3 regions of the Micromonospora sp. LOL_025 genome follow, and region 2 is predicted to be linked to each of the others. Evidence: riboswitches for the same ligand, from Rfam matches in the RefSeq annotation. Region 2 holds a riboswitch; each other region holds the start of a gene.
What was found. Region 2 has a riboswitch for cobalamin ahead of bluB (5,6-dimethylbenzimidazole synthase). Riboswitches for the same ligand answer to the same signal wherever they lie in the genome.
Positions count from the first base shown of each region.

Region 1: another riboswitch for cobalamin. It lies ahead of ACFHW0_RS16065 (ribonucleoside-diphosphate reductase subunit alpha); the one in region 2 lies ahead of bluB (5,6-dimethylbenzimidazole synthase).
Region 3: another riboswitch for cobalamin. It lies ahead of ACFHW0_RS26765 (ABC transporter substrate-binding protein); the one in region 2 lies ahead of bluB (5,6-dimethylbenzimidazole synthase).

Region 1 is NZ_JBHMIR010000010.1:208,756-218,825, reverse strand. It holds gene metH (methionine synthase) at 224-3,739, shown strand; gene ACFHW0_RS16080 (hypothetical protein) at 3,823-4,164, shown strand; gene ACFHW0_RS16075 (N-acetylmuramoyl-L-alanine amidase) at 4,302-5,399, shown strand; gene ACFHW0_RS16070 (hypothetical protein) at 5,460-5,933, opposite strand; cobalamin riboswitch at 6,086-6,302, shown strand; gene ACFHW0_RS16065 (ribonucleoside-diphosphate reductase subunit alpha) at 6,521-8,866, shown strand; gene ACFHW0_RS16060 (ribonucleotide-diphosphate reductase subunit beta) at 8,902-9,897, shown strand; gene ACFHW0_RS16055 (low temperature requirement protein A) at 9,916-10,070, opposite strand, start outside.
Region 2 is NZ_JBHMIR010000035.1:25,065-35,134, forward strand. It holds gene ACFHW0_RS27850 (discoidin domain-containing protein) at 1-1,151, shown strand, start outside; gene ACFHW0_RS27855 (crotonase/enoyl-CoA hydratase family protein) at 1,270-2,034, opposite strand; gene ACFHW0_RS27860 (EamA family transporter) at 2,075-2,992, opposite strand; cobalamin riboswitch at 3,102-3,300, shown strand; gene bluB (5,6-dimethylbenzimidazole synthase) at 3,339-3,968, shown strand; gene ACFHW0_RS27870 (Rieske 2Fe-2S domain-containing protein) at 4,081-4,932, shown strand; gene ACFHW0_RS27875 (LysM peptidoglycan-binding domain-containing protein) at 5,077-6,450, opposite strand; gene ACFHW0_RS27880 (pilus assembly protein TadG-related protein) at 6,466-6,897, opposite strand; gene ACFHW0_RS27885 (TadE/TadG family type IV pilus assembly protein) at 6,894-7,373, opposite strand; gene ACFHW0_RS27890 (TadE family protein) at 7,358-7,741, opposite strand; gene ACFHW0_RS27895 (hypothetical protein) at 7,857-8,060, opposite strand; gene ACFHW0_RS27900 (type II secretion system F family protein) at 8,087-8,956, opposite strand; gene ACFHW0_RS27905 (type II secretion system F family protein) at 9,077-10,024, opposite strand; gene ACFHW0_RS27910 (CpaF family protein) at 9,985-10,070, opposite strand, start outside.
Region 3 is NZ_JBHMIR010000031.1:22,477-32,546, forward strand. It holds gene ACFHW0_RS26740 (ABC transporter substrate-binding protein) at 302-1,897, shown strand; gene ACFHW0_RS26745 (ABC transporter permease) at 1,963-2,937, shown strand; gene ACFHW0_RS26750 (ABC transporter permease) at 2,930-3,799, shown strand; gene ACFHW0_RS26755 (ABC transporter ATP-binding protein) at 3,796-4,857, shown strand; gene ACFHW0_RS26760 (ABC transporter ATP-binding protein) at 4,854-5,588, shown strand; cobalamin riboswitch at 5,667-5,848, shown strand; gene ACFHW0_RS26765 (ABC transporter substrate-binding protein) at 5,877-6,890, shown strand; gene ACFHW0_RS26770 (FecCD family ABC transporter permease) at 7,022-8,023, shown strand; gene ACFHW0_RS26775 (ABC transporter ATP-binding protein) at 8,023-8,790, shown strand; gene ACFHW0_RS26780 (cytochrome c oxidase assembly protein) at 8,891-10,070, opposite strand, start outside.

The DNA.
Region 1 (10,070 bases), on a different contig from region 2:
ACCGGACCCGGTCGTCCGCCCGCCGGGCGCGGTGCTGTCGCTGTAGTCCTTCACGTCCGTCAGCCTACGTGTCGGGGCGGGATGCGGCCCGTCGGCCGCGCCGGTCGGGCCCGGCGACGGCCGGCCATACCATGATGAACCGGACAGCGTGATCCCGCTGACACAATGTGGGAAGGCACGTGCGGGGGAATCGATCGGGCGGCGACGGCACTAACCTGATCCTGTGCGGACCTCATTGCTCGACGTACTGGCAGACCGGATTCTCATCGCCGACGGCGCCATGGGCACGATGCTGCAGGCGGCCGACCTCACCCTGGACGACTTCGAGGGCTACGAGGGCTGCAACGAGGTCCTCAACGCCACCCGACCGGACGTCGTACGCGGGGTGCACGAGGCGTACCTGGCCGCCGGGGCGGACTGCGTCGAGACCAACACCTTCGGGGCCAACCTGGCCAACCTGGGTGAGTACGACATCCAGCACCGCATCCGCGAACTCTCCGAGGCCGGGGCCCGCCTCGCCCGGGAGGCCGCCGACGCGTACGCCACCCCCGAGCGGCCCCGCTTCGTGCTGGGCTCGATCGGCCCGGGCACCAAGCTGCCCACCCTCGGGCACGCCGACTACGCGACCCTGCGCGACGCGTACCAGGAGAACGCCGAGGGCCTGATCGAGGGCGGGTCGGACGCGCTGATCGTGGAGACCTGCCAGGACCTGCTCCAGGTCAAGGCCGCCGTCGTCGGCTCGAAGCGGGCCATGGCCCGGCTCGGCCGGACGGTGCCGATCATCTGCCACGTCGCCGTGGAAACCACCGGCACCATGCTGGTGGGCAGCGAGATCGGGGCGGCGCTGGCGGCGATCGAGCCGTTGGGGGTCGACCTGATCGGGCTGAACTGCTCGACCGGGCCGGCCGAGATGGGCGAGCACCTGCGCTACCTCTCCCGGCACTCCCGGATCCCGCTGTCGGTGATGCCGAACGCGGGCCTGCCGGTGCTGACCGCCGACGGGGCGTACTTCCCGCTGACCCCGGTGGAGCTGGCCGACGCGCTGGAGCGGTTCGTCACCGAGTACGGCGTCTCGCTGGTCGGCGGCTGCTGCGGCACCACCCCCGAGCACATCCGGGTCCTCTCCGAGCGCCTGCACGGCACGCGCCCGGCACCCCGCGATCCACGGCACGAGGCCGGCGTCTCGTCGGTCTACCACCCGGTGTCGTTCGCCCAGGACGCGTCCCTGCTGATGGTGGGGGAGCGGACCAACGCCAACGGCTCCAAGGTGTTCCGCGAGGCCATGCTCGCCGGCGACTGGCGGGCCTGCGTGGAGATCGCCCGCAGCCAGGCCCGCGACGGCTCGCACCTGCTGGACCTCTGCGTCGACTACGTCGGGCGTGACGGCACACAGGACATGCGGGAGCTCGCCGGCCGCTTCGCCACCGCCTCCACCCTGCCGATCATGCTCGACTCGACGGAGCCGCCGGTGGTCGAGGCGGGGCTGGAGATGCTCGGCGGCCGGTGCGTGGTCAATTCGGTCAACTTCGAGGACGGCGACGGGCCGGAGTCCCGGTACGCCCGGGTGATGTCCGTCGTCCGGGAGCACGGCGCCGCCGTGGTGGCGATGCTCATCGACGAGGAGGGGCAGGCGCGGACCGCCGAGTGGAAGGTGCGGATCGCGGGCCGGTTGATCGACGACCTCACCGGGCGGTGGGGGATGGACCGCGCCGACATCATGATCGACGCGCTGACGTTCCCGATCGCCACCGGCCAGGAGGAGACCCGGCGCGACGGCATCGAGACCATCGAGGCGATCCGGGAGATCGCCCGCCGCTATCCGGGTGTCAACTTCACCCTCGGCATCTCCAACGTCTCGTTCGGGCTGAATCCGGCGGCCCGGCAGGTGCTCAACTCGGTCTTCCTGCACGAGTGCCGCGAGGCCGGCCTGACCAGCGCCATCGTGCACGCCAGCAAGATCCTGCCGTTCAACAAGATCCCCGACGAGCAGCGGGAGGTGGCGCTGGACCTCGTCTACGACCGGCGCCGCGAGGGCTACGACCCGGTGCAGAGGTTCATCGAGATCTTCGAGGGCGTGGACGCCGCGTCGGCGCGGGCCGGGCGGGCGGAGGAGCTGGCCGCGCTGCCGCTGGAGGAGCGACTCAAGCGGCGGATCATCGACGGCGAGCGCAACGGCCTGGAGGCCGACCTGGACGCGGCCATGGCGCAGGGGCGCAGCCCGCTGTCCATCATCAACGACATCCTGCTCGACGGCATGAAGGTCGTCGGCGAGCTGTTCGGCTCCGGTCAGATGCAGCTGCCGTTCGTGCTCCAGTCCGCCGAGGTGATGAAGACCGCCGTGGCGTACCTGGAGCCGCACATGGAGACGGCCGAGGACGGCGGCAAGGGCCGCATCGTGCTGGCCACGGTGCGCGGGGACGTGCACGACATCGGCAAGAACCTGGTCGACATCATCCTGTCCAACAACGGCTACGAGGTCGTCAACATCGGCATCAAGCAGCCGATCAACGCGATCCTGGAGGCCGCCGAGCAGCACCGGGCCGACGCGATCGGCATGTCCGGGCTGCTGGTCAAGAGCACCGTGATCATGAAGGAGAACCTCGCCGAGATGGCGGCGCGCGGGGTCGCGGAGCGCTGGCCGGTGCTGCTGGGCGGGGCGGCGCTGACCCGGGCGTACGTCGAGGACGACCTGCGGGCAATGTTCCCCGGCCAGGTGCACTACGCCCGGGACGCCTTCGAGGGACTGTCGCTGATGGACCGGGTGATGACGGCGAAGCGCGGCGGGGCGCCCGTGATCGACGCGGAGCGGGAGGCGGCGCTGGCGGCCCGGCGGGCGCGCCGCGAGCGGCAGCGGGCGATCGTCAGCGAGTCGCTGCCGGAGTTGGACGACGCCTCGGTCCGCTCCGACGTGGCCACCGACGTGGAGGTGCCCGCCCCGCCGTTCCTCGGCACCCGGGTGGTCAAGGGCGTGCCGCTGGCCGACTACGCGGCGCTGCTCGACGAGCGGGCCACCTTCCTCGGGCAGTGGGGCCTGCGGGGCGCCCGCAGCGGGCAGGGCCCGTCCTACGAGGAGCTGGTGGAGACCGAGGGCCGGCCCCGGTTGCGCTACTGGCTGGACCGGCTGATCGCCGACCAGGTGTTGGAGGCGGCCGTGGTGTACGGCTACTTCCCGGCGTACGCCGAGGGCAACGACCTGGTGGTGCTGGACGAGAACGGGCACTCCGAGCGGGCGCGGTTCTCCTTCCCCCGGCAGCGGCAGGAGCGGCGGCTCTGCCTGGCCGACTTCTTCCGTCCGCGCGGCGACGAGCTGGACGTGGTGGCGTTGCAACTGGTCACGGTGGGGCAGCCGATCAGCGAGTACACGGCGAAGATGTTCGCCCGCAACGAGTACCGCGACTACCTGGAGGTGCACGGGCTGTCCGTGCAGCTCACCGAGGCCCTCGCGGAGTACTGGCACCGGCGGATCCGCGCCGAGCTGGCCCTGCCCGGCGGGCGTACGGTTGCCGACGACGATCCGGCGGACCTGGCGGGTCTGCTGCGCACCGACTACCGGGGCTGCCGGTACGCGTTCGGCTACCCGGCCTGCCCGGACCTGGAGGACCGGGCGAAGATCGTGGAGCTGCTGGGGGCGGAGCGGATCGGCGTGCAGCTGTCGGAGGAGTTCCAGTTGATGCCGGAGCAGGCGACGGACGCGATCGTGGTGCACCACCCGGAAGCCAGCTACTTCAACGCCAAGTGACGGGGGCAGGGGTGGGTGCCCAGGATGGATCCGGGATCGACGCGGCCGGCGGCGGCGGTGCGCAGGGACGGATGGTCGGCTGCGTGTCCACCGACGAAGATCGTGATCGTCTCGCCGCGCAGCTCGTGGCGCTGCCGGTCCGTGAACTGGTTGATGTCCTGCGGCGTGTCCTGCCGCACTACACCGAGGACCAGTACGGCGTACGCACGACACTGACCCTGGCCGCTGTCAGCGACTACGAGGATGAGCCGGGTATCGACATGGAACTGGTCGCCTGGCCCGACCGTGACTACTACGACGGTGGGCTCGGGATCGACCAGGGGCTGTGGGAGAACGGCCGTTGTGCACGGTGCGACGTCGAGGTGACGTCGAACGCCAAGCGTGCGTACTGCCCGCACTGCGGGTCCGGCTGTGCCCTGACCTGAGGTGTCTGCGGGCGGCGCAGACCCTCGATCGCCGGTGGTGACGGCGCGACGACCCTGGGGGAGGAAACCTTCGGAGTTCAGACCAATTGGCGTAGACATCTTTCACCGGGCATTGAAGCACCACTATATTGCGGGCAGTGTCGATCTCTCCCGATGACGAGGTGCACATGTTCGACAACCCGACGCTTCGGCGGCGTACCCTGTTGGCGGCCGTCGCTGGCGCCGCGGCCGTCCCCATCGTCGCCGGCCCCGCGTGGGCGGCGTTGCCGAAGGTCTACATCGACCCGGGGCACGGCGGCACCGACCCCGGCGCGGTCGGCAACGGGCTGCAGGAGAAGGCCCTGACGCTCGACATCTCCCTGCAACTGCGCAGCATCCTGCTGGCCAACTGGGGCGTCGACGTCCGCATGTCCCGGACGACCGACATCACCCGCAGCCTGGCGTACCGCACGGACGACGCCAACGCGTGGGGCGCGAACCTGCTCGTGAGCGTGCACATCAACTCCGGCGGCGGCACCGGCTTCGAGAGCTACCGGTACCCGACGGCGGGCACGGCCACCGTCAATCTGCACAACGCGCTGCACCCGAGGGTGATCGGCGCCATGCGGACGATCGGCGGGGTCACCGACCGCGGGCTGAAGACCGCGAACTTCCACATGCTGCGCGAGGCGGCCATGCCCGCGGTGCTGACCGAGAACCTCTTCATCGACAGCGTCGCCGACTCGAACCTGCTCAGGCGGGCGGACTTCATCACCGCCGTCGCCCGTGGGCACGCCGAGGGCATCGCCGCCTACCTCGGCCTCGGCACCACCAACCCGCCGCCCACGGGCGGCACCTTCGTGGACAACGCCACGGCGGGGCGGTTCACGGCGAGCACCAACTGGGGCACCTCCTCGTACTCGGCCCAGCGCTACGGGGCCGACTACCGCTTCGCCAACCCCACGCCCGCCAGCGACGCCGCCTGGTTCAAGGTGAACATCCCGACGGCCGGCGACTACCGGATCGAGGTACGGCACCCGGCCGACCCCGGCTACAACAGCTCGGCACCGCACGTCGTCGTCACCGCCTCGGGCAACCGCACGGTCAACGTGGACCAGCGCTCCAGCGGCGGCGTGTGGCGCTCGCTGGGCACCTTCGGCCTGGCCGCCGGTGACCGCAACCTGGTCGCGGTGAGCCGGTGGACCAGCGCCCCCGGCTACGTGGTGGCCGACGCCGTCCGGGTCACCAAGGTCTGACCGCACCGCCTGGGGGCGGACCGGGATCGTGTGACCACAGGACCCCGGTCCGCCTGCGGGTCAGTGCCAGTTGTGGAATTCGCGCACCTGGCAGACCAGGACCGCGCCGCCGGTGCGGGCCGACAGCTCCTCGGCGTCGCGCAGCGCGAACCGGACCGGCCAGCTCGCGCCGAGCCGCAGGTGGCGTGCCTTGCCCGTGGCCCGCAGGAGCAGCTGGTACGGCTGTAGCGGCCCACGCGGGGACGGCCGATCCTGCTCCGGCCACAGTCGCCGCTGCCGCCCGCCGTGGTAGAGCGCGATCCGGGCCAGCACGCTCAGGGTGGTGTAGCCCATCGGTATCGCGCCGAGGAGTTCGTCGCGGGACGGTACGCGATCTGCCGGGAACACCCGCGACGGCTGCTCGTGCGCCCAGTACAGCAGGCCGGGCCAGGGCAGCGCGCCGTCGAAGGGGTCGCCGCCGTGCGTGGGCCAGTCGATGCCACGGTGCGCGACGGCGGGGTCGTCTCCGTCGGCGGTTTCGCCTGTGGTGTCCACGACCGCGACTGTACCGAGCGGAGGACAGCCCCCGAGCCGCCGCGGGCAGGCATCGACGCGGTCGACGGGCCTTGATCGACGGGCGTCACCCGGGCCGCCGACGACACGCCCGAGACCGACATGTGGGGTGTGACAACGAGGCAAACCCTATATATGGTGTCGGCGCAGCTGGTTCGGCCGCTCATCCGGTGCGGTCGAGGCAAGAGGGAACCCGGTGGGAATCCGGGACTGCCCCGCAGCGGTGAGTGGGAACGACCGCCGTCATCAGCACTGGGCCGCCAGCGGCCTGGGAAGCGACGGCCAGTAGGAGACCGGCGAGTCCGGTCGCGCCCGCGAGTCCGAAGACCTGCCAGTGCGCCGTACGCCCGCCTCCGGGTGTGCGGCGGTCCGAGGCCGCGTGGGACGGCCGACGCCATCCCGACGCGTGCCCTGCGGCGCGTCGTCGTCGGTGTCCGCTCCCCGCGTGCCCAGGAGTTCCGTCTGGGATCAAGGCTCGCGAGGAGTGAGTGGTGACAGTCACCGAGGTTGTTCCGGCCGACGACACGGCGGCCGACGATGCGGCCGTGGCGGGCCAGCGGCGAACGCAGATGCGGGTCCGCAAGCGCGACGGCGGCACCGAGGCGGTCGACGTCAACAGGATCGTCCGCGCCGTCGAGCGGTGGGCCGACGACCTCGCCGACGTCGACCCGCTGCGGGTGGCGACCCGGACGATCAGCGGCCTGTACGACGGGGCGACGACGGCCGAACTGGACCGGCTGTCCATCCAGACCGCCGCGGAGATGATCGGTGAGGAGCCGCAGTACTCGCGGCTGGCCGCCCGCCTGCTGGCCGGGTACGTCGACAAGGAGGTCCGCCGGCAGGGCATCGGCTCCTTCAGCGAGGCGATCCGGCGCGGCCACGCCGAGGGCCTGATCGGCGACGACACCGCGGCGTTCGTCGCCGCCCACGCGAGCGCCCTCGACGCCGCCGTCGACCCGCGCGGCGACCTGCGCTTCGAGTACTTCGGGCTGCGTACGGTCTACGACCGGTACCTGCTGCGCCACCCGACGAGCCGGCTGGTGCTGGAGACCCCGCAGTACTGGCTGCTGCGCGTGTCCTGCGGCCTGTCGCAGGCACCGGACGAGGCGATCGAGTTCTACCGGCTGATGTCGAGCCTGGCGTACCTGCCGAGTTCGCCGACGTTGTTCAACTCCGGCACCCGGCACACCCAGATGTCCTCCTGCTACCTGGTCGACTCCCCGCGCGACGAGCTCGACTCGATCTACCAGCGGTACGCGCAGGTGGCGAACCTGTCGAAGTTCGCCGGGGGGATCGGCATCGCGTTCTCGCGGGTCCGCTCGCGGGGCGCGCTGATCAGGGGCACCAACGGGCAGTCGAACGGGATCGTGCCGTGGCTGCGGACGCTGGACGCCTCGGTGGCGGCGGTCAACCAGGGCGGTCGGCGCAAGGGCGCGGCCTGCGTCTACCTGGAGCCGTGGCACCCGGACGTCGAGGAGTTCCTCCAGCTGCGGGACAACACCGGTGAGGACGCCCGGCGCACCCACAACCTGAACCTGGCCAACTGGATCCCGGACGAGTTCATGCGGCGGGTGGAGTCCGACGGGGTGTGGTCGCTGTTCGACCCGGACGTGGTGCCGGAGCTGCCGGACCTGTGGGGGGAGGAGTTCGACGCGGCGTACCGGGCCGCCGAGGAGCAGGGCCGCTACGTGCGGCAGGTCCCGGCGCGGGAGCTGTACGGGCGGATGATGCGCACCCTCGCCCAGACCGGCAACGGGTGGATGACGTTCAAGGACGCCGCGAACCGGCTGTGCAACCAGACCGCCGAGGCGGGCAACGTGGTGCACCTGTCCAACCTGTGCACCGAGATCGTCGAGGTCTCCAGCGACGCCGAGACCGCCGTGTGCAACCTCGGTTCGGTGAATCTCGCCGCCCACCTGGGCGCGGACGGCATCGACTGGGAGCGGCTGCGCGCCACCGTCCGCACCGCCGTCACATACCTCGACCGGGTCATCGACATCAACTACTACCCGACGGCGCAGGCGGCGGCGAGCAATCCCCGCTGGCGCCCCGTCGGGCTCGGCCTGATGGGCCTGCAGGACGTGTTCTTCGCGCTGCGGCTGCCGTTCGACTCCCCGGCCGCCCGGGAGCTGTCCACCCGGATCAGCGAGGAGCTGTACCTGACCGCCCTGGAGACCTCCGCCGATCTGGCGCGGCGCGCGGGCGCCCACCCGGCGTACGGGCAGACCCGGGCGGCGCGCGGGCAGCTGCAACCCGACCTGTGGGGCGTCACGGGGACCCAGACGGCGAGGTGGAGCGCGCTGCGGGAGCGCGTCGCCGCGTACGGGCTGCGCAACTCGCTGCTGGTGGCGATCGCGCCGACCGCCACCATCGCCTCGATCGCCGGTTGTTACGAGTGCATCGAGCCGCAGGTGTCCAACCTGTTCAAGCGCGAGACCCTGTCGGGGGAGTTCCTCCAGGTCAACACCGCCCTCGTGCGGGAGTTGAAGGCGCGTGGCCTGTGGACGGAGCGGATCCGCTCGGCGATCAAGCGCGCCGAGGGTTCCGTGCAGGACGTCGTGGAACTGCCGGCCGAGGTGCGGGAGCTGTTCCGTACCGCGTGGGAGCTGCCGCAGCGGGCGCTGATCGACCTGGCCGCGGCCCGCGCCCCGTACATCGACCAGTCGCAGTCGCTGAACCTGTTTCTGGCCGCGCCGACGATCGGCAAGCTCTCCTCGATGTACCTGTACGCCTGGAAGGCCGGGCTGAAGACGACGTACTACCTGCGTTCGCGGCCGGCCACGCGGATCCAGCAGGCCACCGTCGCGCCCGTCGGGCCGGCCCGCGCCGCCGGCGTCGTCGCGGCGGTGGCGACCGTCGACGAGGCGCTGGCCTGCTCCCTGGAGAACCCCGAGTCGTGCGAGGCGTGCCAGTGACCACCACGACCACCAGCGAACCGAGGACCACACACATGCTGCTCGACCCGGGGATGGACCTCACCCTCCGCCCGATGCGCTACCCGCACTTCTTCGACCGCTTCCGCGACGCCATCCGTAACACCTGGACGGTGGAGGAGGTGGACCTGCACGCCGACCTCGCCGACCTCGACCGGCTCTCCCCGGCCGAGCGGCACCTGGTCAGCCGCCTCGTGGCGTTCTTCGCCACCGGCGACACCATCGTCGCCAACAACCTCGTGCTCAACCTGTACCAGCACGTCAACTCGCCGGAGGGCCGGCTCTACCTGTCGCGGCAACTGTTCGAGGAGGCCGTGCACGTCCAGTTCTACCTCAACCTGCTCGACACCTACGTGCCCGACGAGACCGAACGCTTCGCCGCGTTCGCCGCCATCGAGAACATCCCGTCGATCCGGCGCAAGGCCGAGTTCTGCTTCCGCTGGATCGACTCGCTGGGCGAGCTGCGGCAGCTGCGTACCCGACAGGACCGGCGGGCCTTCCTGCTCAACCTGATCTGCTTCGCCGCCTGCATCGAGGGGCTGTTCTTCTACGGCGCCTTCGCCTACGTCTACTTCCTGCGCTCCCGGGGGCTGCTGCACGGCCTGGCGTCGGGCACCAACTGGGTGTTCCGCGACGAGTCCATGCACATGGCCTTCGCCTTCGACGTGGTGGAGACCGTGCGCGGGGAGGAGCCGGACCTGTTCGACGACGAGCTGGCCGGCCAGGTGCGGCAGATGCTCGCCGAGGCCGTCGAGTGCGAGGTCCAGTTCGCCGAGGACCTGCTCGGCCAGGGGGTGCCCGGGCTGTCCCTGACCGACATGCGCGAGTACCTGCAACACGTCGCCGACCGGCGGCTCGCGCAGCTCGGCATCCCCGCCCACTACGGCTCGACCAACCCGTTCGCCTTCATGGAGTTGCAGGACGTCCAGGAGCTGTCGAACTTCTTCGAGCGGCGCGTGTCGGCGTACCAGGTCGGGGTGAGCGGCACGGTGGCCTTCGACGACGACTTCTAGCACGGCGGCCGCCGCGGATCACGTCGCCTCCATCGAGACGTCGAAGGCGGCGTCGCGGATGTCGGCGACCGGGTGCCCGCGCAGCAGGTGCAGCAGGTCCCGCCAGGGTGCGGACCAGCCGTACGCCCTGCCGCCGCCGGCCAGGGCCACCGCGAACAGACCGGTGGTGGCCT
Region 2 (10,070 bases):
CCGGCTTCACGCACTCCGACGTGCAGAACGCCCTGGACCGGGTGCGGATGGACACCACCGGCAACCTGGTCGGGGTGTACCTGCCGGCGGGCAACTACTCCACCGCGTCGAAGTTCCAGGTGTACGGCAAGGCGGTCAAGGTGACCGGCGCCGGGCCCTGGTACACCCGGTTCAACGCGCCGTCCGGCCAGGACAACACCGACATCGGATTCCGGGCCGAGAACTCGGCGGCCGGGTCGTCCTTCGCGAACTTCGCCTACTTCGGCAACTACACGTCGCGGATCGACGGGCCGGGCAAGGTTTTCGACTTCTCCAACGTGTCGAACATCGTGATCGACAACATCTGGAACGAGCACATGGTGTGCCTCTACTGGGGCGCGAACACCGACTACATGACGATCAAGAACTCCCGGATCCGGAACATGTTCGCCGACGGCATCAACATGACCAACGGCAGCACCAACAACCTGGTCAGCAACAACGACGCCCGGGCCACCGGCGACGACAGCTTCGCGCTGTTCTCGGCGATCGACGCGGGCGGCGCGGACATGAAGGACAACATCTACGAGAACCTGACCTCGACCCTTACCTGGCGTGCCGCCGGCTTGGCCGTCTACGGCGGGTACGGCAACACGTTCCGCAACATCCACATCGCGGACACGCTGGTCTACTCCGGCATCACCATCAGCTCGCTCGACTTCGGCTACCCGATGAACGGCTTCGGCGCCAGCCCGCCCACGCGGTTCGAGAACATCTCGATCGTGCGGGCCGGCGGGCACTTCTGGGGCGCGCAGACCTTCCCCGCGATCTGGGTCTTCTCCGCCTCGAAGGTGTTCCAGGGCATCCGGGTCAGCGACGTCGACATCGTCGACCCGACCTACAGCGGCATCATGTTCCAGACCAACTACGTCGGTGGGCAGCCGCAGTTCCCGATCACCGACACGGTCTTCACCAACGTCTCCATCAGCGGCGCCCGCAAGAGCGGCGACGCCTACGACGCGAAGTCCGGCTTCGGCATCTGGGCCAACCAGATGCCGGAGGCGGGGCAGGGCCCGGCCGTCGGGTCGGTCACCTTCAACAACCTTCGCCTGAGCAACAACGCGGTGGACATCCAGAACACCACCTCGACGTTCACCATCAACCGCAACTGACCCACCCCGGTCGCCCGAGCGGCGGCCGATCTCCCGGGCGGTGCGGCCACCGGACATCCGGTGACCGGCACCGCCCGGCCCGTCGGTCGGTGCGTCGCGCTGGTCGGGCCTCCGCCGGTCAGTGGGCCGGGGCGCCGTGCCGGCCGGCGCCGGCGGCGAACCGGGCCGCGCCCGCCGCCGCGTCGGCGGCCAGCGACTCCATCCCGTACGCCAGCTCCACCTCCAGCGCCGTCGGTTCCGGCAGGCCGGCGCCGGCGAGCAGCGCCGCCCGGTCGTTGCGCAGGCAGGTCTGCGGGTGCCGGGCGATCTCGGCGGCCAGCCGCTCGGCCGCCGCCCGGGACTCTCCCGGCGCGACCAGCCGGTTCACCAGCCCCATGGCGTACGCCTCCTCGGCCGGCACCGGCCGGCCGGTCAGGATCAGGTCCATCGCCCGGCTCTCGCCGATCAGTCGGGGCAGCCGGACCGTGCCCCCGTCGATCAGCGGCACCCCCCAGCGGCGGCAGAACACCCCGAGCACCGCGTCGGACTCGGCGACCCGCAGGTCGCACCAGAGCGCCAGTTCCAACCCGCCGGCCACCGCGTGACCGGAGATCGCGGCGATCACGGGCTTGCTGAGCGTCATCCGGGTCGGGCCCATCGGGCCGTCCCCCTGCGCCTCGACGCGGTTGCCGCTCGGGGTGCCGATGGCCTTCAGGTCGGCCCCGGCGCAGAACGTGCCGCCGGCTCCCCAGAGCACGGCCACGGAGGCGTCGGGGTCGGCCTCGAAGGCGCGGAACGCGTCGGCCAGCGCCCTGGCGGTCGGCCCGTCGACCGCGTTGCGGGCCGCCGGGCGGTCCAGGATCACCGTGGTCACCGCCGCGGCGCGTTCGACGCGTACCCCCATTGCGACAGCATGCCCCCGGCGGTGCCGGCGGCGCCAGGCGTCAGTGCGGGGCGGACCGGTCCGGGCGGACCAGGGTGGCGCCCAGCGCGGCGCCGACCACGCAGGCCACCCCGGCCACCTGCGGCCAGGCCAGCAGCTCGCCGAGCAGGACCAGCCCGACCAGCGCCCCGATCGCCGGCTCCAGGCTGAGCAGCACCGCGAAGACCCGGGCCGGCATCCGGCGCAGCGCCGCCATCTCCGCCGAGTACGGCAGCACCGACGACAGCAGCGCCACCGCCGCGCCCAGCGCGAGGGTCCACGGGTCGAGCAGCGCCGTACCGCTGCCGGCGACCCCGAAGGGCAGCACGGCCAGCGCGGCGACCGCCATCCCCAGCGCGAGGCCCCGGCTGCCCGGCACGCGGGCGCTGACCGCCTTGCCGAGCAGCACGTAGCCGGCCCAGCCGACCGCGACGGCCACGCAGCACAGCAGCCCCAGCCGGTCCACCCCCGTCCCGCCGAGCCCGCTGATCAGCAGCACGCCGCCGCCGGCCAGCGCCGCCCACGCCACGTCGGCGAGCCGGCGGCTGCCGGCGAGCGACACCAGCAGCGGCCCGGCGAAGCCGATGGTGACCGCGACGCCCAGCGGCACCCGGTGCAGGGCCGCGTAGAAGGCGAGGTTCATCACCGCCAGGGCCAGCCCGAACGCCCCGACCAGACCGGCGGTACGCCAGCCCAGGCGCAGCCCCGGCCGGACCAGGACCAGCAGGATGAGCGCGGCGAAGCCGAGGCGCAACGTGGTCGTACCGCCGGCGCTGGTGCTGCCGAAGAGCTGCTTGGCGACGGCCGCCCCGACCTGGGTGGAGAGCATGCCGAGCAGCATCAGCAGCGGGGGCGGCACGGCCCGGGGCTGTCCCAGCGCGAGGGTCAGTCGGGTCGCCGGTCGACCGGCCGGCAACGGGCGGGAGGAGAGTGCGTACACCCGGACCACAGTGGTACCGGAGCGGGCGGCCCGCGACCGGATTTCCACTGCCGCGGGCGCACCGCGCTGCCCGCCGGACCGGGGCGGGCCGGGCGGCGCTAGCATCCCCGACGGCACGATCATGTGAGGTGCCCCGCGCGAGCGGGGAGAATCGGGAAGCCGGTGCGAATCCGGCACGGGCCCGCCGCGGTGACCGGGGAGCCACCGTCCACGCGTACGCGCAGCCACTGGCCCGCCCGGGCCGGGAAGGCGGACGGCCAGGCGTCGATCCGGGAGTCCGAAGACCGGCCTCGCGTCCGGTGCCCGCGTCCGGCGTGGCGTGGGCCGAGCGCAGCGGGAGCCTGCCTTGGATCTGTACGACGTCATCCACCGCCGCCGGGACGTACGCGCCCAGTTCACGGGGGCGCCGGTGCCCGAGGAGACGCTGGACCGGGTGCTGGCGGCGGCGCACGCGGCGCCGAGCGTCGGCTACTCGCAGCCCTGGGACTTCGTCCTGGTGCGCGACTCGGAGCTGCGCCGCCGGTTCCACGAGCACGTCCGCGCCGAGCGGGACACCTTCGCCGCGACGCTCGACGGGGAGGCGGCCGAGCGGTTCGCCCGCATCAAGATCGACGGCGTCCTGGAGTCGACGCTGTCGGTGGTGGTCACCCACGACCAGGTTCGGGGCGGCCCCGCCGTGCTCGGCCGGCACGCCATCGCCGACACCGGGCTCTACTCGACCTGCCTCGCCATCCAGAATCTCTGGCTCGCCGCGACCGCCGAGGGGCTCGGGGTGGGCTGGGTGTCGTTCTACCGGGAGCCCTGGCTCGCCGGGCTGCTCGGCATCCCCGACGGGGTCCGGCCGGTGGCGTGGCTCTGCCTCGGGCCGGTCACCCACTTCGAGCCCGTACCCGACCTGGCCCGGCACGGCTGGCGGCAGAGGCGCCCGCTGGCCGACGCGATCCACCACGACCGCTGGGCGGCACGTGAGCGCTGACCTCGGTGGTGGGGGCGTCCCGTTACGGGTCGGTGGGGGCCCGATCACGTACCGCTGCGGATCCGTCACCGCCGACCGGTTTGCGCCGGCTCCTGCCGGGAAGTCGGTACGGGTGCGAGCACTCTTGACGAAGATCGAACAGGCATCCGGCCTGGACCGGGTCGGCGACCGGTTGCAGCGCGCCGTCCAGGCCACCCTCCGACCGCAGCGGGTCCGCGACCTGCTGCACGGCGTCTGGCTGGGCCATCCGCTGCACCCGGCGATGGTGCAGGTGCCGGTCGGCGCGTGGATCAGCACGGCGGTGCTGGACCTCATGCCGGGACAGCGCCGGGCCGCCACCACCCTGTGCACGGTGGGCACCGTCAGCGCCCTCCCGGCCGCGGTCGCCGGCCTCAACGACTGGGCGGCACTGGCCCGTGACCAGCGCCGGGTCGGCCTGGTGCACGCCGCGTCCAACAGCGTCGGCCTGGCGTTCTACGCCGGCTCGGTGGCCGCCCGGATGACCGGCCGGCACAACCTCGGCCGTACGCTCGGCTTCCTCGGGCTCGGCGCCGCCAGCATGGGGGCGTACCTCGGCGGGCACCTGGCGTACAAGCAGGGCGCGCAGGTCAACCAGAGCATCTCCGAGCTGCACCGGATGAGCGACGGCTGGCACTCCATCGCGGACATGTCCGCCCTGCCGGAGCGCAAGCTGATCACCCGGGAGGTCGACGACGTCTCGGTGATCCTCTATCGGCACGGCGACGAGGTCACCGTGATGCTGGAGCGCTGCCCGCACCAGAGCGGCCCACTGGGTGAGGGCGAGGTGCAGGAGATCGACGGGCACGCCTGCGTGGTCTGCCCGTGGCACGGCAGCGCGTTCCGCCTCAACGGCGGTGAGGTGGTGCACGGCCCGTCCGGCAACGACCAGCAGGTCCTGCCGACCCGCGTCGTCAACGGCGTCCTGGAGACCCGCCTCCCCTGACCGCCCCGACCTCCGGCCCCGACCTTCGATGGCGATCAAGAAGTTTGGGTCGAGTTCGATCTCCCTGCCGTGACCAGGCCTCTTGATCACCCGGGCGCTGTCGGTTGGCGAGCCGGAGGCAAGGCGGTATCGGTGGTGGGTGGGTCAGGGGCGGCGGTGGCGGCCGATCGGGGTGTCGTGGGACGAGCCCGGCCGGGTTCGGCCGTGGCCGGTCGGATCGCTGTCGCGGCTGCCAGTGGTCAGCCCGCCGTCGAAGGTGTCGGCGCCGGTGGCCGTGCCGACGGTCGTGCCCCCGCGAACGACGGCGGTGCCACGGCGGGCGGCGGCCGTGGTCCGGGCCGCGCCGGCCGGTACGCGGCCCGGTCGACGGCGTAGGCCCAGGACCGCGCCGATCTGCGCGCCGACGATGCTCGCCACCGCCAGGACGGCGGAGACCGCGAGGGGCCTGTTCACCCGATCGGGTTCACCGGCCCGGGCGGCTCCCACCGTCACCGTCGGGGCCTGACCGGCGTCCGTCTCCGCCGGCGGCGGCACCGGGGCCTCGGCGGCCGGTGGGGGTGGCGTCGCCCGTTCGGGAGCGACCTTCCCCGGCGCCGGCTGCGGGGCCGGCCGGGCGGGAGCGGGCGGGGTCGGGTGCGCGACGAGACGGCCGGTGGCGTGCCGGCGGGCCCCCCGGTCCTCGGCGTCCCCGGGCAGCTTCAACAACTGGCCGGGGTGGATCCGGTCGGGGTCGCCGAGCCGGTTCAGCTCGGCCAACTCCCGGTAGTCGGCGAACTCGTCCAGGTAGCGCTGGGCGACGGCGCCCAGGTGGTCGCCCCGGGCCACCCGGTAGACCGCCACGCTGTCATCCGAGTCGGCCAAGGCGGACAAGTCGACCCGTGCGGACAAGTCGGCCGGCGGGGAGGAGCCGGCCGGTGCCGGCCGTGCAACCGGGACAGTCGTCGGTGGCTGAGCAGGCAGGCCGGCCGACAGTGGCCGGGCGACCTGGGCGGCCGAGGCGGGCCGGGCGAGCGGAGCGGCCGAGGCGGGCCAGGTGTGCGCGGCCGGGCCCGGCCAGGCGGCCTCCGCGACAGTCGGCTGCGCGGCCGCCGCCGGCAGTGCGTACGGGCCGGCGACCGCCGTCGCCGCGCTCGCCGCGGGGCTGGCCGCGAGGATCAGCGCGACCGAACCGACCAGCGCGGCGGCGGCCCGTTGCTGGCGACTCATTCCCGGCAGCCGGGGCGCGGGTCGGCGCAGCGCCTGCGCGCAGAGTTCGACCAGGACGGAGAAGGCGAACGTGGCCCAGCCGAACCAGCCGGCCAGCGCCAGCGCCCGCAGGAACAGCCGCCCGTCGTCGCGGCTGGTCAGCGTCGAGCCGATCTCCGCGACGGTGGGCAGGTGATCGGGCAACGGGTTGCCGGCGAGGGCGAGCAGCGCCACCGGCGCGCCGACCAGCACCGCGCAGAGCACGACGAGCGCGCCGAACCCGGTCAGGATGCGTCCGGTCCGGCGTACGGCGGAACGCCCCGATGCGGCCATGGCTGCCTTCCCTTCCTACGGTGCCCCGGTGAGCGGCCGCGCGGTCGCCTCGCCGGAGACGGTGACGGTCTCGTCGAAGCCGAACAGGCTGAGCATGGATCTGCGGTGCGTGACGGTGACGCGTACGCGGACCCGGGTCTCCCCGTCGACGACCGGGAAGCTGACGGTGTGGCCGGCGGCGCCGGCGGCGGCGAGGTAGTCGGCGACGGCGCGGCGGGCCTGGGGACGGTTGATCCGGGTCGGCCCGCCCTCGATGGCGGTGGCCCGGTCGATGGCCTGGCCGCCGGCGCGGGCGGCCTCGGCGGCGAGGTTGTCGGCCCGCTGCAACGTGCGCAGCTGGCCCGCGCCGTCGAAGGCCAGGCCGATGACGGAGAGAACGCCGACCATCGCCACCGCGAGGAAGATGCTCACCCGGCCCTGGTCGTGTCGGCCGGCCACGGCGGTCATCCCCGGCTCCGGTAGCGGTCCAGCGGCGACGTGAAGCTCGCCGACACACGCTTGCCGGCGGGCATCCCCGGCAGGACGGACAGGTGCAGGTCACCGTGGGAGACGGTGCACGCGATACGGACGGTGACCGAGGCGTCCTGCCCGGTCGGGCTGCGGAACGCCTCGTCGAAGCTGGTGGGGGCGCCGCGTACCGCGCCGCTGAGGGTCACCTCGGGGGCGCCGGCGCAGTTCAGGCCGCGCCAACCGAGCTGCCGGCGGGCCGCGTCCCGGGCCTCGGCGCGGGCGGTGCGGGCGTCCCGGGAGATCGAGGCGGCGCGGGCGGCGTCGTGGGCGGCGGCGTCGATCGCCTCGGCCGCCACGGCGGTACGCCCGGCGACGCCGGCCAGCACCATCAGCGCGATGAAGGCCGGGGCGAGCACCGCCACCTCGATCGAGACCGAGCCCCGCTCGGCGGTACGGCTCACGGCGTGGTCCACCGTTCCACGGTTCCGTGCGCCGTCTGGTGCACCGGGAAGCTGACCCCGGGTACGACGGACAGGGACCGCCCGCGCACCGTGCAGGTCACCTCCGTCGTGGTGGTCTGGCAGCTCGGTGCGGGATCGTCCCAGCCGACGAGCCAGCCGCCGGCGGCCCGCAGGAACCGGACGGCCCGGGCCTCACCGGCCCCCGCCGGCGCCTGGTGCAGCCGCTGCGCGTTGACCGCGCTCTGCGCGGCGTTGAGCGCGGTGGAGCGGGCGACGAACCAGGCCGCGGTCTGGATCGAGGCGAAGAGCAGCAGCAGGATCACCGGCATCACCACGGCCAACTCGACCGGGTTGGCCCCCCGGTCGACCCCGCCAACCACGAGCCGCCGCCGGACGGCCGGGACAAGGCGCCCGGCGGCAGCCGGGACGGGACGCCGGGCGGCGGTGGCCGCCCGGCGTTCCGGGACGGAGTCTGCTCGGCGCACGGGCCCGGCGTTACTTCGGGTCCTGGTGGGTCGGGATGTTTTTCATCCAGTCGTTGGCGGACGCGAGCGCGGCGGCGGTGACCGCCATCGCGACGGCGACCAGACCGAAGATGATCACTGCGGTCGGTACGGGGCTGTCGCCCCGCTCGCCGTCCTCGCGCAGCTCGGCCAGGCGTATCGACAGCGCGACGTGCAGGCGGGTGATGACGGACATGACGTGCTCCTTCTCTCGGGGACGGATCACATGCGGGCGATGAACGGATAGACGGCGAAGCCGAGCAGGACGAAGACGAGCAGCGCCCCGGGGATGTCGAGCCGGCTGGTCACCCCCTCGGCCCTTGCCAGGTTGTCGGTACGGATCTGGTCGCGCAGCGAGTCGGCGCGGCTGCGCAGCGTCTCGTGCACCTGCGCGCCCTCGCTGCCGGAGGAGCGCATGATCGCCCCGACGTCGCCCAGTTCCGCGATGCCGATGCGCTCGGCGAGGTCGCGAAGCTCGTCCCACGGCGAGTGCATCTGCATCTGCGCGATCCGCAGCGACTCGGAGATGCGGTCGAAGACCCAGCCGTCGCAGACCGCCGCGGCCCGCTCCAGCGACTGCACCGGCCCGTGCGCGGCGGAGAGCTGGAGGGCGACCAGGTCGAGGTAGGTGCAGACCGCCTGGCGGAACTCGTCGCGTGCCTTGTCCGCCCGGTTCAGCACCGACCGGTGCGCGATCAGGGCGCAGAGCAGCGCCAGCCCGAGGCTGCCGAGCACGGGTACGACCACCGGAAGCCGGATGCCGACGGCGAACAGGGTGACGCCGAGCAGCGTCGGCGCGGCGAGCCCGATCAGCGCGGAGAGCAGCATCGACAGGGCGTACTGCTCGGGTGTCCGGTCGATCAGGGCGAGCTGCCGGTGCGGTGGCCGCAGCCAGCGGGACAGTCCGGTGAGCCACTCCAGCCGCCGGTCGGCGGGCGTGGCGAGCTGCCCGGCGCCGGCCGGCTGGTGCAGCCGGCGCAGCGCGGGCCCGAGCGCGGGGGTGGCCGGCACCAGCTCGCGGACCACCAGGAAGGCGCCCAGCCCGACCGTCGCCCCGCCGCAGACGGCGACGGCGAGCTGCCAGTTGAGGATCACGGCGTTCACGGGGCTCGCCTTTCGTTCGCGGCTGCGGGGCTCGCAGGCTCACTCCTCGCGCTCACGGGGCTTGCCTTTCGTTCGCGGCTGCGGGGCTCGCAGGCTCACTCCTCGCGCTCACGCGAGCACCTCCTCCGGGTCCGGGGCGGGCAGGAAGCGCGCCGGCCGGCGGGGCTGGCTCATCGACCGCACCCAGGCCAGCAGGCCGACGAAGGCCGCGCCGAGCGCGGCCATCACGAGCTGCCCGAAGGGCGTGCCGTACGGGCTGATGTACTCGGTGTTGAGCAGCCCGTACGCGACGGTGGCCAGGGTCATCCCGGTGAGGAAGCGGACCGCGAAGCGGGGCTGGGTGCGCTTCGCCTCGATCTCCCGGCGGGTGGCCACCTCGGCCGCCGCCGCTCCGGCGATCGAGCCGAGCACGTCGCCGAGGCGTTCGCCCCGGTCGGTCACGTGCAGGATCAGCGCGGCCACCACCTGGTCGCAGACCGGGTCGCCGATCTCGTCGGCGAAGGCGAGCAGCGCGGAGCGGGCCAGCCAGCCGGCCTGGAGGCGGGCGGCGAGCAGCCGTACCTCCTCCTGGATCTCCTCGGGCGCGGTGGCGACCGTGCCGATGATCGTCTGCTGGAGGCCCTGGCCGGTGGCGGAGACGTCCTTGAGCCGGCGGGTCCACTCGCCGACCGCCTCGATGCGGGCGATGGCCCGCTGCTCGGCCTTGCCGACGGAGAACAGCCACGGGGTGCCCGGGACGGCCACCGCGACCAGCAGGCCGACGACCGGCAGGCCGGTGACGAGGAAGGCCAGCGCGCCCGCGACCAGGGCGGCGACCAGCAGCGCCTGGTGGGCCCGCTGCTCGCGCGGGGTGGGGCCCGAGCCCTTCCACAGCCGGTCGAGCCCACGACCCGCGCCGGGCCCACCGCTGGGAGGCCGGCGGGTGCCGACCAGCGCGACGACCGCGAGCAGCAGCCCGGCCACGCAGGCGGCACCGGAGGCCACCGCGACGAGTTCGACGTTGTCCGGCACCGGGGTCACCGCCGTCCGAGCCGGGTGTGCCGGGGCCGCCGCCACGCGCCCGTGCCGGCCTCGATCCACCGGCTCAGCAGCCGGGCGTCGT
Region 3 (10,070 bases), on a different contig from region 2:
GCAGGTTCATCGCGCCCCGCCCCGCGTGCGACCGCGGCGTCGCCGGCTGACCGTCGCGCTCCCACGCGGACGGGGTGTGGCCTGGGCAACACGGTCAGCCGGCGCTTGTTGCATCGGATTGGCAATTACGGAATGCTGGCGTTAGTGGCCGGCTGCCCCCGGCACGCGATGATCCAGACCATCGCCGGGGCGTCCGCCCGCTCGTGACCGTGGACCGCCGCGGGCACGGTCGGTCAGATCAGGACGCCGGCCCCGGCGTGACGTCGGGCGGTCGCGCGAAGAACAGACCCGGGAGCATGTGATGGGTACGCCTGTGTCCAAGCGCGTGGCGGCCGTGGCCGTCGCCGGTGTCCTCGCCGTGGCCGGCTGCTCCTCGCCGGCGACCACGTCGACGGGCGCGGCCGGCGCCGGCACGCTCGTCGTGGCGACGGCGGGTGAGCCGGACGCGTTGAACCCGGTGCTGAACTACGGCGTCGACGGCGGCTCCCTGATCTTCGACGGGCTGGTCGCCCGCGACGTCCGCAACGAGTTGGTGCCGGCGCTGGCCCGGGAACTGCCGACCGTGTCGGCGGACGGCAGGACGGTCACCGCGAAGCTGCGCGACGGCGTGCTGTTCCACGACGGCAGCCCGTTCACCGCCCAGGACGTGGTCTTCACCTACCAGGCGGTGCTGGACCCGAAGGTCGACTCGACGCTCCGCTCCGACCTGGACATGCTCGCCTCGGTCACCGCGCCCGACCCGTCGACCGTGGTGTTCACCCTGAAGTACGCCTACGCGCCCTTCCCGCAGCGGCTGGCCCTCGGGATCGTGCCGGCCAAGGCGCTGGCCGGGCAGGACATCAACAAGGCCGAGTTCAACCGCAAGCCGGTGGGCACCGGCCCGTACCGGGTGACGTCGTGGACCCCGGGCGACCGGCTCGTGCTCGCGGCCAACGAGAGCTACTGGGGCGGCAAGCCCGCCAACGGCGGCGTGGTGGTGGCGTTCGTCGCCGACGACAACGTCCGCGCGCAGCGGATGCGGGCGGGGGAGTTCGACGCGGCGGAGCTGGCGCCGAAGCTGACCACCGGCTTCGACGGGCAGGCCGGCTACCGGGTGCAGCGGGTGCCCACCGCCGACTACCGGGGCGTGATGCTGCCGATGGGCAACCCGGTCACCGCCGACCTCGCGGTGCGGCAGGCACTGAACGCGGCGGTGGACCGCGCGGCGATGGTCAACGGGCTGCTCGGCGGGGCGGGCGAGCCCGCGTTCGGGCCGGTCCCGCCGACGTCGGAGTTCGCCGAGCCGTCGATCGTCGGCAAACCCACCGCCGACCCGGCCGCCGCGAGCGCCGCCCTCGACGCCGCCGGCTGGAAGCCGGGCCCGGACGGAATCCGCGTCCGCGACGGCCGGCAGGCGGCGTTCGCCCTGATGTACCCGGCCACGGACAGCCTCCGCAAGGAACTCGCCCTCGCGGTGACCGCCGACGCGAAGAAGGTCGGCATCAAGATCACTCCCGAGGGCCTGACCTGGGACGCGATCACCCCCCGGATGAAGAGCGACGCGCTCGTCATGGGCTACGGCACGCCGTACGACCCGGACTTCGTCTCCTACAAACTGTTCGGCTCCGCCTTCGCCGGCCAGGGCTTCTTCAACCCCGGCTCCTACCGGTCGCCCGTGGTGGACAAGGCGTTGCAGGACGGCCGCGCCAACGCCGACCCGGCCGCCCGCAAGGCCGCGTACGCCACGTTCCAGAAGCAGCTCGCCACCGACATGCCGTGGGTGTTCCTCACCTACCTCCAGCACACCTACGTGGTGAAGGACGCCGTCGCCGGGGTGACCCCCCGGGTGGAGCCGCACGAGCACGATGTCGCCAACAGCCTCTGGTGGAACATCCACACCTGGACGAAGAAGTCGTGACGACGCCCGCCCCGACAGCCGCGCCGGCCCCGGCGAGGGCCACCCCCCGGCGCCGGACGCGCCGCATGGCGGGAGCCGGCACGGTGGTCCGCCGGCGGCTGCTGGTGGCCGTGCCGATCCTCGCCGCCACCAGCGTCGGCATGTTCGCCCTCGGCGCGGCCTCGCCCATCGACCCCGCCCAGCAGTACGCGGGCGCGGCGGCGTTCACCGCCAGCGAGGAGAACCTGGCGCAGATCCGCGCCAACTGGGGTGTCGACGACCCGCTGCCGGTGCAGTACCTGCGCTGGGTGGGCAACCTGCTCCAGGGTGACCTGGGCTGGTCCACGAGTCGCCACGAGCCGGTCACCTCCGTGCTCGCCGCCCGCGCCGGCTGGACCCTGCTGCTGGTCGGCGCCGCCCTCGCCCTCGTCCTCGTGGCGAGCCTGCTGCTGGGCACGCTGGCCGCGTACCGGCGTGGCGGCTGGTTCGACCGGGCGCTGCGCGCCACCGCGTACGCCGTGCAGTCGATGCCGGTCTTCTGGATCGGGCTGGCCGCGATCGCCCTGTTCGCCCTCACCCTCGGCTGGCTGCCGGCGGGCGGGCTCACCGACATCACCGCCACCGGCACCGATCCCGCCGACGTGGCCCGGCACCTGATCCTGCCGGTGGGCGTGCTGGCGATCGCCCAGACGCCGTGGTTCGTCCTGTTCATCCGGGACGCCGTCGCCGACAGCCTCCGCGACGACCACGTCCTCGCCGCCCGGGCCCGGGGCCTGCCCGGCCGCACCGTCCTGTTCGGCCACGCCCTGCGTACCGCGCTGCTGCCGTTCCTCACCCTCGTCGGCACCCACCTGCCGGAGCTGATCGGCGGCGCCGTCCTGGTGGAGACCGTGTTCTCCCTGCCCGGCCTCGGCGCGGTCACCGTACAGGGCGCGCTGGGCAGCGACTTCCCGCTGCTGGCCGCCACGACCCTGGCCACCACCGTCGTGGTGCTGGCCGCGAACCTCGGCACCGACCTCGCCTACGCCGCCGCCGATCCCCGGGTACGCCTCGATGACTGACCTCGCCCTGCCCCTGCGGGTCCGGCGGCCGAAGCCGCGTACGGGCCGGGTCGGCGCCACCCTCGCCTGGGCCGTGCTCGTCGGCGCGGGCCTGGCCTGCCTCCTCGCCCCCGTCCTCTGGCCGCTCGACGAGAGCGCGGTGGACCTGGCCCGGACCCGGCTCGCGCCCTCCTGGGCGCACCCGGCCGGCACCGACGACCTCGGCCGCGACGTGGCCCACCGCAGCCTCTACGGTCTGCGGGTCTCGCTGCTCGTCGGCGCGGTCGCCGCGCTCGTCGCCACCGTGATCGGGGGCCTCGTCGGCGCGGTGGCCGGCACCCTCGGCGGCTGGGTCGACCGCGTGCTGATGCGGGTGGTCGACACCATCGCGGCGCTGCCGCACCTGCTGCTGGGCATCTTCATCGTGGCGATGCTGCGGCCCAGCCTGGGCGCGGTGATCCTGTCGATCGGGCTGACGCACTGGCTCTCCACCGCCCGCATCGTCCGGTCCGAGCTGCTCAGCCTGCGCACCCGGCCGTTCATCGACGCCGCGATCTCCGGCGGCGCCAGCCGGGTCCGGGTGATCACCCGGCACCTGCTCCCGCACGTGCTGCCCCGGTTGGCGCTGGCCACCACGCTGATGGTGCCGCACGCCGTCTGGCACGAGACCGCGCTGTCCTTCCTCGGCCTCGGCCTGCCCCCGCACCTGGCCTCGATCGGCAACATGATCAACGACGGGCAGCGGTCCCTGTTGACCGGCGCCTGGTGGGCCAGCATCGTGCCCGGCCTGCTCCTCGTCGTCGTCACGCTGGCCCTGGCGGCCCTCACCGGCCGGTGGCGCGACCGCCTCGACCCGCGCGTACGAGCGGAGCTGAACCTGTGACCACCACCCGCGAGCCCGCCCCCGCCCCGGCCGGCACCGCCGACACCATCGCCCCGGCCGACAGCGCCGGCGTGGGTGGCGCCGCCGCCGACGGTCGGCCCGGCCTGCTGGAGGTCGACGGGCTGACCGTCCGCTTCCAGCTCCGCGACGCCGTCGTGCAGGCCGTCACCGACCTGCACCTGACCGTCCACCCGGGCGAGCTCCTGGCGGTGGTCGGGGAGTCCGGCTGCGGCAAGTCGGTGCTCGCGCACGCCCTGCTCGGCCTGCTCCCCGGCAACGCCACCGTCACGGGGCACGCCCGCCTGCGCCCGCCCACCGGGGCGCAGGTCGACCTGGTCGGCTGCTCCGAGCGCCACCTCGCCCGCGCCGTACGCGGTCGCGCGGTCGGGCTGGTGCCGCAGAGCCCCGCCACCGCCCTGACCCCCGTACGGACGGGCCGGCGGCTGCTGGAGGAGACCCTGCGCGCCCACGGGCACACCCGGCGCGAGGCGCCCGCGGCGGCCGAGCGGGTCGCCGCGGACGTCGGTCTCGACCCGGCCGACCTCGACCGCTACCCGCACGAGCTCTCCGGCGGCATGGCCCAGCGCCTGGCCACCGCCCTCGCCCTCGCTCCCGACCCGCCGCTGCTGCTCGCCGACGAGCCCACCACGGGCCTCGACCGGCCCCTGGTCGACCACACCCTCGACCTGCTGCGCCGCCGCTGCGACGCCGGCGGCGCCGTCCTGCTCATCACCCACGACCTGGCCGCCGCCCGCCGGGTCGCGGACACGGTCGCCGTCATGTACGCCAGCCGCATCGTGGAACGGCGGCCGACGGCCGAGTTGTTCGCGGCGCCCGCCCACCCGTACACCGCGGGTCTGCTCGACGCCCTGCCCGAGCGGGCCTTCCGGCCGGTCCCCGGCCATCCGCCGATGCTCACCGACCTGCCTCCCGGCTGCGCCTTCGCCCCGCGCTGCGACCGCGCCACCGACGTCTGCCGCACCCCGCCCGCGCCCTGCGCGGGCGCGCCGGGCCGGGTCGCCTGTCACCACCCGCTGACCCTCGGAGCGCCGGCATGACCAGCACCGCCGGCATGACCAGCACCGCCGGCATGACCAGCACCGCCGGGAGCGCCGGCATGACCAGCACCGCCCTCGCGGCCCACGAGGTCGCGGTCTCCTACGGCGGCCGGCGCGTCCTCGACGGCGTCGACCTGCGCGTCGCGCCCGGCGAGACGGTCGGCCTGCGCGGGCCCTCGGGCAGCGGCAAGTCCACCCTCGCCCGGGTGCTGGCCCTGCTGCACGCCCCCGAGGCCGGCCACGTCACCCTCGACGGCCACCGGGTGGCGGGCGCCCGGCACCGGGTGCCCGCCGCCGTCCGTACCCGCGTCGCGATCCTGTTCCAGAGCCCCCGCGCCGCCACCGACCCCCGGCTGGGCCTCGCCGACATCATCGCCGAACCGCTGCGCGCCACCGGCACGCCCGAGGAGCAGGCGCGGGCCCGGGCGGCGGAGCTGGCCGACCTCGTCGGCCTCACGCCCGACCTGCTCGCCCGCCGCCCGCACGCGGTCAGCGACGGGCAGTTGCAACGCGCCTGCCTCGCCCGCGCGCTCGTGCACCGGCCGGACTACCTGCTCTGCGACGAGGCCACCGCCATGCTCGACGCCTCCACCCAGGCGCACCTCGCGGCCGTCATCACCGACTACCAGCGGCAGCACGCCGCCGGGGTCCTGCTCATCACCCACGACCCGGCGCTGATGGCCCGCTGGGCCACCCGGGTGGTCGACCTGCCGACCGCCGCGCAGCCCTGACCGGCCGGCCCTCCCGCCTGCCCCCGGCGGACCGTCCCTGATGGTGTTCGTCACCGTGACTTCCGGGCCGGCCGGCGGCTAGGGTGACGCTGCCGTGGTGCTCGGGAAGCCGGTGCAAGACCGGTGCGGCCCTCGCCACTGTGATCGGGAAGTTCGCGGCCCTCGTCGTACGAGGTCACTGGGCGTAACCCGCCTGGGAAGGCCGGCCACGGACGCACCTCCCGTCAGCCAGGAGACCGGCCACGGCACTGCGATGACCCGTCCACGAGGTGTTGGAAGGCGGTCCCGATGCGCGTGCGCGCAGTGCGGTCCACCCTGTCCCGGCGCGTTGCCGCGCCCCTGTCCGTCCTCATCGTCCTGTTGGCCGGCTGTGCCACGGACGACCCGGCCACGACGCCCCCGCCGGCCGCCGCCCCGGTCGCGCTGACCAACTGCGGTACGCCGGTCACCGTCGCCGCCCCGCCCGAGCGCGCGGTGACCCTGAACCAGCCCGCCACGGAGATCATGCTGGCGCTCGGCCTCGCCGACCGCATGGCCGGCACGGCGTACCTGGACGACGCGATCCTGCCGGAGCACGCCGCCGCGTACGCCGCCGTGCCGGTGCTGTCGGACAAGTATCCGGCGAAGGAGAAGCTGCTGGAGGCCGCGCCGGACTTCGTCTACGCCTCGTTCCACAGCGCCTTCGGCGACGAGGGCGTCGGCGACCGCGCCGCGCTCGCGGGGCTCGGCATCGGCACGTACCTCTCGCCGGCCGGGTGCCCGAAGCAGCACCGGCCGGCGAAGCTGACCGTCGAGGACGTGTTCGCCGAGATCCGGGACGTGGCGGCCGTCTTCGGCGTGCCGGACCGGGCCGAGAAGCTCATCGCCGACCAGCGGGCACGGATCGCTACGGCCGCCGCCCGGATCGGCGGCGCGCGGGACGTGTCCGTGCTCTGGTGGGACGCCGGCACCGACGCCCCGAGCGTGGGCGCCTGCTGCGGCAGCCCCAACACGATCATGTCGGCGGTCGGGGTGGGCAACGTGTTCGGCGACCTCACCGGCGGCTGGGCCGACACCAGCTGGGAGGCGGTCGTGGACCGCGACCCCGACGTGATCGTGCTGATCGACGCGGGCTGGGACGCGGCCGCCGCGAAGCGGGCCTTCCTGACCCGCCACCCCGGCCTGAAGGAGCTGCCGGCGGTGGCCCGGCAACGGTTCGTCGTCATCCCGTTCTCCTCGACCTCCGCCGGGGTGCGCGTCGTGCTCGGCGTCGAGGCGCTCGCCGCGGGTGTGGCGCAGCTCCCCGCCGGGGCGGACCGCTGACCGCCGTGGCCCGCCGCGCCGGCCCCGGACCAGCTCGCCGCACCGCCCCCGACCGGACCCGCCGCACCGGCCCCGGGTCCGCCGACCGCGCCGCCCCCGCCGGAGTCCGTGCGCCCAGCCCGGTCGGCCTGGTGGTGCTGCTGGTCGCCCTGCTGGCCGGGCTGGTCGTGTCGATCGGGGTGGCCGTCACCGTCGGGCCGGCCGACATTCCCGTGTCGACGGTCTGGTCGGTCGTGGCCGACCGGCTGGGACTCCCGCACGCCGAGGTGCCGCTGCTGCGCGAGCACATCGTCTGGCGGCTGCGCCTGCCCCGGGTGCTCGGGGCCGCCGCCGTGGGAGGCGGGCTGGCGGCCGTCGGCGCGGTGATGCAGACCGTCACGCGCAACCCGCTGGCCGACCCGTACCTGCTCGGGGTCTCCTCGGGGGCGTCGCTCGGCGCGGTCGCGGTCCTCGTCCTGGGCTTCGGTGGCGGGGTCGCCGCGCTCACCGGGGGTGCCTTCGCCGGGGCGCTGGCCGCGTTCGCGGTCGTGGCCGCGGTGGCCGGCCGGCGGGCCGCGCTGGCCCCCACCAGGGTGGTGCTGGCCGGGGTGGCCGTCGCGCAGCTCTGCGGGGCGGCGACCTCGTTCGTCATCATCTGGGTCGCCGACCCGCACGCCACCCAGAGCATCACGTTCTGGCTCTCGGGCTCGCTGGCCCGCGTCGACTGGGCCGCCCTGGCCTGGGCCGCGCCGGTCCTGGCGGTCGTGCTCGCCCTGGTGGCGGCGTACGCCCGCACGCTCAACGCGTTCGCCTTCGGCGAGGACGCCGCGGCGACCCTCGGCATCCCCGTCACCCGGGTCCGGTGGCTGCTGCTGGTCGCCACCGCGCTGCTCACCGCGGCGCTGGTCGCCGTCAGCGGCGCGGTGGGCTTCGTCGGGCTGATCCTGCCGCACGCCGCCCGGTTCCTCACCGGGGCGGACCACCGGCGTCTGCTGCCCGTCGTCGTGCTCGCCGGGGCGATCTTCCTGGTCTGGGTGGACACCGCCGCGCGGACCCTCTTCGCGCCCCGGGAGCTGCCGGTCGGCGTGCTGACGGCCCTGCTCGGGGTGCCCGCCTTCGTGGTGCTGCTGCACCGCCGGAAGGTGCGTGGCTGATGCTCACCGTCACCGGCGTGTCCTGGTCCGTCGCGGCCCGGCGGATCCTCGACGACGTCACCTGCGCGGTGCCGGCGGGCAGCCTCGTCGGGCTGCTCGGCCCCAACGGCTGCGGCAAGACCACCCTGCTGCGGATCGTCGCCCGGCTCGCCGCGCCGGACGCCGGGCTGGTCACGGTCGGCGGCGACGACGTCGCCGCCCTGCCCCGGGTCACCCTGGCCCGCCGGACGGCGCTGCTCGCCCAGCACGCCGACACGGACCTGGACCTCACCGTCGGCGAGGTGGTGCTGCTCGGCCGTACGCCCCACCGCGGCTCCCGCTGGTCCGACAGCGGCGCCGACCGCGCCGCGGCGGCCGACGCGCTGGCCCGGGTGGACCTGGACGGGTACGCCGGGCGCCGCTGGCACACCCTCTCCGGCGGCGAGCGGCAGCGGGTGCAGCTGGCCCGGGCGCTGGCCCAGCAACCGCTGCTGCTGTTGCTCGACGAGCCCACCAACCACCTCGACATCGGCCACCAGCTGCACCTGCTGCACCTGGTCCGCCGCTCGGGGATCACCACCCTGGCCGCGCTGCACGACCTCAACCTGGCCGCCATGTTCTGCGACGCGGTGGTCGTCCTGGCCGCCGGGCGGGTCGTCGCCGCCGGTACGCCCGCCGAGGTCCTCACCCCCGGGCTGCTCGCCGACGTCTACGGGGTGCGGGCCGACGTGGTGACGCACCCGGGCACCGGACGGCCCGCCATCACCTACCACCCGCCCGCGCCATGACCGTCGCAATGGGCTGCCTCGTCACCGTGTGCCGCGACTGCTGCTGTGGCAGCACCCGCAAGCACCCGTCCGTCGACCACGACGCGCAGCGGCGGCGGCCTCAGCGCGGGCGGTCGTCGCCGGGGCCGCCGGGATCGGTGCGGCCGGCGGCGGCCAGGAAGGAGTTGTAGCGGGCCAGGTCGTCCGGCTCGCCGGTGGCCTCGGCGCGGGCGGCGGCGCGGTCGAGGCGGGCCTGTTCGCGCCGGTCGGCGCGAATCCACTGGCGGACCAGCACGACCAGGACGACCGCGGCGGGGATCTCCCCGAACGCCCAGGCGATGCCCGCGCCCAGCCGCTGGTCCTCCATCAGCGACGACGCCCACTCCGGATGGACGGCGACGTACCAGTCCGGGGCGATGAGGCTGGTGGTCTGCATCAGCACGAGGCCGAAGAAACCGTGCGCCATCATCGACGCGAGGTGGATGATCACCAGGAGGGGGTGGGCGAGCCTCGGCCGGCCCGGGTCGACCCCGATGAGCACCCAGAACAGCAGGTACCCGGCGACCACGAAGTGGGTGAGCATGGCCAGGTGCCCGAGGTGGGAGCGCATCAGCGTGCCGAGCAGGTCGCTGAGGTAGAGACCGAAGAGGCTGCCGACGTAGATACCCAGGGCGACCAGGGGGTGGGTGAGCAGCCTCGCGGGCCGGCTGTGCAGCGCCAGCAGCAGCCACTCCCGGGCCCCACGGACCTGCGGGTCGGTGGGGCGACGCAGGGCGCGCAGCGCGAGGGTGACCGGGGCGCCGCCGACGAGCAGGATCGGCACCAGCATCGACAGCACCATGTGCTGCACCATGTGGGCGCTGAACAGCACGTACGCGTAGCGGGCCACGCCCAGGTTGGTGACGGCGGCCAGCAGCAGCAGACCGGCCGACCAGCTCGCGGTCCGGGCCAGCGACCAGCGGTGCCCGGCCCGGTGCAGCCGCCACACCCCGGCCAGGTAACCGCCGATGCCGAGGACGGTGAGGGTCAGGAAGAACATGTCCGGCAGCGGCTGGCCCACCAGGCGTTCCGGGGTCGGGGCGGCGGGCATCGGGAAGCCGAGCAGCTCGGTGATGGGATCGGCGTCGAGGGGGTCCTGCGCCACCGGGGTGGGGCTGCGGGACAGCGCCACGGCCAGCCCGACGGTGGCGGCGAACACGACCACCTCGCCGGCGGCCAGCCGGGCGAACGCGCCGCGCCGGCCCGCGCGTAGGGCCGGCAGGGTCCGCGACCGGTGCGCGGCGCCCAGGGTGCCCAGGACC